2 regions of the Enterobacter sp. Taxon_2 genome follow, and region 2 is predicted to be linked to the other one. Evidence: predicted binding sites of a transcription regulator. Region 2 holds the regulator's gene; the other holds the start of a gene.
The links. Region 2 encodes LexA, which represses DNA repair genes until DNA is damaged. Its sites were predicted from a motif close to TNCTGTATGTACATACAGNA; they were not measured.
Positions count from the first base shown of each region.

Region 1: mutH (DNA mismatch repair endonuclease MutH) is a predicted target of LexA. The motif match lies at 2,069-2,088, and genes of this name have one in related genera.

Region 1 covers NZ_CM178024.1:3,916,689-3,920,104, reverse strand. The annotation lists gene AC4IC4_RS18535 (NADP(H)-dependent aldo-keto reductase) at 1-668, opposite strand, end outside; gene AC4IC4_RS18530 (YgdI/YgdR family lipoprotein) at 800-1,018, opposite strand; gene mutH (DNA mismatch repair endonuclease MutH) at 1,147-1,839, opposite strand; gene rppH (RNA pyrophosphohydrolase) at 2,523-3,053, shown strand; gene ptsP (phosphoenolpyruvate--protein phosphotransferase) at 3,066-3,416, shown strand, end outside.
Region 2 covers NZ_CM178024.1:308,626-312,041, forward strand. The annotation lists gene plsB (glycerol-3-phosphate 1-O-acyltransferase PlsB) at 1-595, opposite strand, end outside; gene AC4IC4_RS01390 (diacylglycerol kinase) at 750-1,118, shown strand; gene lexA (transcriptional repressor LexA) at 1,227-1,835, shown strand; gene dinF (MATE family efflux transporter DinF) at 1,899-3,236, shown strand; gene AC4IC4_RS01405 (CsbD family protein) at 3,357-3,416, shown strand, end outside.

The DNA of each region.
Region 1 (3,416 bases), 1.2 Mb from region 2:
GTCACTTCGGCCAGACCCACTTCATAGCTGCGGTTAAGCAGGCTGTACGGGTTCTGAATAGTCACGATACGCGGCAGATCGTGTTTATCCGCCAGGTGCAGATAGCGCATGACCCCAAAGGCCGTTTCGTTAGAGACGCCAATATAGCGGATTTTTCCCGCGCGCTGGCATTCGGTCAGCGCTTCCAGCGTTTCCAGCAGTGTCACGGCGGGGGCGCTCTCATTCCAGCTGTAGCCGAGCTTACCAAAGCAGTTGGTTGGGCGCTGAGGCCAGTGCACCTGATACAGATCGAGATAGTCGGTTTGCAGGCGCTTGAGGCTGGCGTCCAGTGCGGCGCGGATATTCTTGCGATCGAGGATCTGGTTCGGGCGGATCCCGGTATCGTTGTTGCGCGCGGGGCCGCTGATTTTGGAGGCAATCACCAGCTTTTCACGGTTGCCGTGTTTTGCCAGCCAGTTACCGACGTAGGTTTCGGTAAGTCCCTGCGTTTCCGGACGTGGCGGAACAGGGTACATCTCCGCGACATCAATCAGGTTAATCCCCTGGCTGACGGCGTAATCGAGTTGTGCATGGGCATCGGCTTCGCTGTTTTGTTCACCAAATGTCATCGTGCCCAACCCCAGTTGGCTTATTTCCAGAGCGCTGTGGGGGATACGGTGATAATGCATAGCCGGCTTCCTCAGTAGACTTATAGACCGCGTCAGGGCGTGCCCGACAAAGGAATATAAACATGGCAGAGGGGAAGCAAAAGGGGAAGAAAAAAATCAAAAAGGTCAGCAAGCGACTGACCTCTCTCTGTTTATCGCTCGATAATTTGCGATACTTCGTCGCGATTGATCTGCATTTTATTGCCTTCCTGATCGCGGTAGCTGACCAGACCGGTATCATCGTCAACTTCGGGTTTGCCGTCGGTCAGGATCATTCGACCATCTTTTGTCGCCATGACGTAATCGCTGCTACAGCCCGATACGGCAAACGCTAAACCGACTGCTGAAACTAACACTGCCCATTTTTTCATCGTTATCGTCCTCATCTGGCGCGTATCAAATCATAATCTAGTATTAACCCGATATGGCGACTTGAGGAAGCAGTAAAATCTTAAAAAGCAGTCGATTATGTTTGAGAGCTCGCAAAATAAGTAAAAAACTATGTTTTTAACAGGAAATGACGTGCCAGGAGCGCGCCGGTGAAATTCTTTTTGAGATAAAAACCGCGCGGCAGCGTCAGTATCGGCTCACCCTGTGCGCCGATTGCCTCGGTAAGCGCTTTACTGTTGGCCGCTTTCGGACGCAGTTGTAATACTTCTCCGTGTCGGGCGGTGATGCGCTCTACCTGCCCAAGAACGATCATGTCCATCAGCTCCTCCCAGTCCAGCCGAAGCTGATGCTCTTCATCCTCGTTTGGGCTCCAGAGCAGCGGCGCGCCAACGCGACGGTCGGCCAGGGGGATCTGTCGCTCGCCTTCAACCGGCACCCACAACACGCGCTTCAGCTTGTGGCGAACGTGGCTGGTTTCCCACGTCACGCCGGTGTTGCCGGTTAATGGCGCAACGCAGACAAAGGTGGTCTCAAGCGGCTTGCCCTGGCTATCTATTGGGATGGTTTTTAACTCCACACCAAGTGCTGCAAAATCCTGCTCGGGTTTGCTCCCTGCGCTCGCACCCAGCCACAGCTCAAGCAGCATGCCGATCCAGCCTTTATCCCGCTTAAGATCCTTCGGGATCGGAAGCCCTGCCATTGCCGCCAGCTCGCCAAGCGAAAAACCCGCAAGACGCTGTGCCTGCTGGAGCAACTGGTCCTCGCTGGACGGCGGTGAGAGCAAGGGTGTAAGCGGATGCATGACGGTAACCTTTTGATTAAAAAATAAACGAAGAAATTGTCCCCTGTGGATAGAGTTTAACTATTTCTGTACCAATATTCCATGTATATGATTTATAGGTTTTTTTATGGGTTTGAAATCGTTTCACCCGAGTCAGAAAACCGGTTGTTCAAATCTGGTCACTGACAATGAACAGGATCTTACACCATGTTATCCACAGAAAAATGGGATAACTGGGCATAACCCTGACTACTGTTTCGATTTACAGCCTTGACGTGCGATGAAAATCGAATTTTCAAACAAATTGTGACTAACTTATTGGCACAATCTGTGGATAAAACCGACGCTGTTCGATCTTTCATCAGCACGACGATCCCTGATGTGACGATCGTCACGCTATTCTGTTTTGTGTTCATGGAAATACATTTAACTATATGAAAATAATTGCATTATTGAATTCAGGTGAAAGAGGGGATATGGCAGCGTTTAAGGTTGTTCATCGGTAATCAGACACTTCTTCACAACTATATCCACAGAAAAGGTGAATAAAATTCCCTTCACTGCCACTCATCTGTTTATAACTCAGCACTTATTTGTGAGTTATTCAAATGTTATTAGGTTGCAGCCCTGTAAGAGAGTGGTTTACCGCCTCCCTGTAGTGTGAAACAATCATTCATATATAAGGTTTAGTTTGGGGTAGTCCGGTGATTGATGACGATGGCTACCGCCCGAACGTAGGAATAGTAATTTGTAATCGTCAGGGCCAGGTAATGTGGGCCCGGCGATATGGTCAGCACTCCTGGCAGTTCCCGCAAGGCGGGATCAATCCGGGAGAGTCCCCAGAACAAGCGATGTACCGGGAGCTTTTTGAAGAGGTCGGTTTAAGCCGAAAAGATGTTCGCATCCTGGCTTCGACCCGCAACTGGTTGCGTTACAAGTTACCGAAACGTTTGGTGCGTTGGGACACAAAGCCGGTTTGTATCGGCCAGAAACAGAAGTGGTTTCTGTTGCAGTTGGTGGGCAACGATTCAGACATCAATATGCAAACCAGCAGTACGCCGGAGTTCGATGGCTGGCGCTGGGTGAGCTATTGGTATCCTGTTCGTCAGGTCGTGTCATTTAAACGCGATGTTTACCGTAGGGTGATGAAAGAGTTTGCAAGTGTGGTAATGCAGCTTCAGGAGATCCCGCCTAAGCCGCAGAGCGCACCTGCCTGGCGACGTAAAAGAGGTTAAGCTACGCAAATCATGCTCACCCGCTTGCGAGAAATAGTCGAGAAGGTGGCCAGCGCGCCGCGTCTGAACGAGGCGCTGAATATTCTGGTCACCGACATCTGTCTTGCGATGGAGACCGAGGTCTGTTCGGTGTATCTGGCCGACCACGATCGGCGCTGCTATTACCTGATGGCAACCCGTGGTTTGAAAAAACCACGCGGACGCACCGTAACGCTCGCATTTGATGAAGGTATCGTGGGTCTGGTCGGGCGGCTGGCTGAACCCATCAACCTTGCTGACGCACAAAAACACCCCAGCTTTAAGTACATCCCTTCCGTAAAAGAAGAGCGCTTCCGCGCTTTCCTTGGCGTGCCGATTATCCAG
Region 2 (3,416 bases):
CGAAGTGCATACGCGCCACGCGCGCCAGTTTTTGCGCGATGATCTTGTCGGTGCCGTGCTCGTCCGCCATGCGACGCAGCGAAACGGAAGGGGAGAAACGCACAAAGCTGTCGCGCCCCAGCCAGGAGACCGCAAAGAACTTCTGGATGCCGTTAAGCATGCGCAGCGGCGGGTTCTCTTCACCTTTTTCACGTCCCGGACGACGACCAAACATCACCGATACCGGCACCATCTGCACATCCAGATCGGGGTTGCTGCGGTGCAGGTCGAGATAGTCATGGAACAGCTTGATGGACTCTTCTTTTGGCGTGTAGTAGGTAAACACGCGCGGTCCACCGTGAATGAACACATAGCGCGGCAGCAGCGTACCGTCAACTTCAAGCGGTTCAAGCGGGTCAGGTAAGTCATGCGCCAGACACTGGGCGCGAAGCGTCAGTAAGTCTGCCTTCGAGTTATAAGGCAAAACGTACATAATAGGACGTGACGTATCGAGCCCCAATTCCAGCGCGGGTTCTGCTGGGATAGACTTGCTTTTTACCAGGATGCTTAATGGTAAATTAAGTAATTTGTAGTAAATTCGTGGCCAGCCGGACATAAACGATGTAAAGCCTCTGGTTAATAATGCAATTGCGGCGCAAGGATAACAGAAAGCGCGCAAAATTTCTGTTGTTACCCGTCATACTTCAGGCTGTAGCGAAACGCGCTACAGTTCCTGTTACTGACGCTTTTTTTCATAAAAGGTTCTTTTAATGGCCAATAATACCACTGGGTTAACGCGTATCATCAAAGCCGCCGGCTATTCATGGAAAGGTTTCCGTGCCGCGTGGATCAACGAAGCCGCCTTTCGCCAGGAGGGCGTCGCCGCTATCATCGCGGTGATCGTCGCCTGTTATCTTGATGTTGATGCTATTACCCGCGTACTTCTTATCGGTTCCGTACTTCTGGTGATGATAGTGGAAATTCTTAATAGCGCTATTGAGGCCGTGGTTGATCGCATTGGTTCAGATTTCCATGAACTTTCTGGCCGCGCAAAAGACATGGGCTCTGCTGCCGTGTTGCTGGCGATTATCACTGCCGCTATCACCTGGGTCACGCTGCTTTGGTCACATTTCCGATGAGCCTCGAGGAATAATTAAGTCCCTGGTTTTTTGTGCAGTTTTTGGTTCCAAAATCGCCTTTGACTGTATATACTCACAGCATAACTGTATATACACCCAGGGGGCGGAATGAAAGCGTTAACGACCAGGCAGCAAGAGGTGTTTGATCTCATCCGGGATCATATCGGCCAGACGGGTATGCCACCCACGCGTGCGGAAATCGCGCAGCGTCTGGGCTTCCGTTCTCCGAATGCTGCCGAAGAACACCTGAAAGCGCTGGCGCGTAAGGGCGTGATTGAGATTGTCTCGGGCGCGTCGCGTGGTATCCGCCTGCTGGTGGAAGAAGAGACGGGCATTCCGCTGGTGGGACGTGTTGCCGCCGGTGAGCCTTTACTGGCACAGCAGCATATTGAAGGCCACTATCAGGTCGATCCAGCCATGTTCAAACCGAGCGCTGATTTCCTGCTGCGCGTCAGCGGCATGTCGATGAAAGACATCGGCATTCTTGACGGCGATCTGCTTGCGGTGCACAAAACGCAGGATGTGCGTAACGGCCAGGTGGTGGTCGCGCGCATTGACGACGAAGTGACCGTCAAGCGTCTGAAAAAACAGGGGAACACCGTTCAGCTACTGCCTGAAAACAACGAGTTCTCCCCGATTGTGGTCGATCTGCGCGAACACAACTTCTCTATCGAAGGACTGGCGGTTGGGGTCATTCGCAACGGCGAATGGCTGTAACCTCTTCCTGACAGGCTATGGTGCCGCTGTAGCCTGCTTCATTCTCCACACCCGGTATTTTTCATGTCACTGCTGACGGCATCCGATAAGGCATTGTGGCGTCTTGCTCTGCCGATGATCTTCTCCAATATTACCGTTCCCTTGCTGGGTCTGGTCGATACTGCCGTTATTGGCCATCTTGATTCGCCTGTCTATCTTGGCGGCGTGGCGATTGGCGCGACGGCAACCAGCTTCCTGTTTATGCTGCTGCTCTTTTTGCGTATGAGCACCACCGGGCTCACGGCACAGGCTTATGGTGCAAAAGATCCGCTGCGTCTGGCGCGCGCGCTGGTCCAGCCGCTGATCCTCGCGCTTGGCGCGGGGGCGTTAATCGTTTTATTACGTGCGCCCCTGATCGACCTTGCGCTTCATGTTGTTGGCGGCAGCGAGGCGGTACTGGCGCAGGCGCGACGTTTCCTTGAAATCCGCTGGCTCAGCGCGCCCGCGTCACTGGCTAACCTGGTTCTGCTGGGGTGGCTACTGGGCGTTCAGTACGCCCGTGCACCCGTGATTTTGCTGGTGGTGGGTAACCTGCTCAATATCGTTTTGGATGTCTGGCTGGTCATGGGTCTGCATATGAACGTGCAGGGCGCGGCGCTTGCGACGGCGATTGCCGAATACGGGACCTTTATCATTGGCCTGTGGATGGTCTGGCGCGTGCTGGCGATGCGCGGCATCTCCCTGGCGCTGCTCAAAAACGCATGGCGCGGCAATATCCGTAAGCTGCTGGCGCTTAACCGAGACATCATGCTGCGCTCGCTGCTGCTTCAGCTCTGCTTCGGGGCGCTGACGGTTTTCGGGGCTCGACTGGGGCCAGAAATCGTTGCGGTCAACGCGGTATTGATGACGCTACTGACCTTTACCGCCTACGCGCTGGACGGTTTTGCCTATGCGGTAGAAGCGCATTCCGGGCAGGCGTACGGTGCGCGCGAAAGCGGGCAACTACGGGATGTCTGGCGGGCAGCCTGCCGTCAGTCGGGACTGGTGGCGCTGGTGTTTGGCCTGGTTTACGCCTGCTTTGGTGAGCAGATCGTTGCATTGCTGACGTCTCTTCCTGCGCTGCGCGAGCTGGCGAGTCACTATCTCATCTGGCAAGTCGTCTTACCGGTGGTCGGCGTCTGGTGTTATCTGCTGGACGGCATGTTTATTGGTGCGACGCGCGGAGCGGAAATGCGTAACAGTATGGCGGTTGCAGCGGCCGGGTTTGGTCTGACGCTGCTGACGCTCCCCTGGCTGGGTAATCACGGTTTGTGGCTGGCCCTGGCCGTTTTCCTCTCGCTGCGAGGGTTGTCGCTGGCGTTTATCTGGCACCGCCACTGGCAAAACAATACCTGGTTCCCTTCACGTCACGATATATCGTGACGGTTAAAGATTCCGAATATGAAACTAACTGCCGAATCCTTAACTACAATAATTATCACGTCCAGCAGAAAAGAACGTAACGGACGTTACGACCCGACGCTTAACTAAGAGGACACGATGATGAATAAAGACGAAATCGGCGGCAACTGGAAGCAGTTCAAAGGTAAAGCGAAAGAAAAG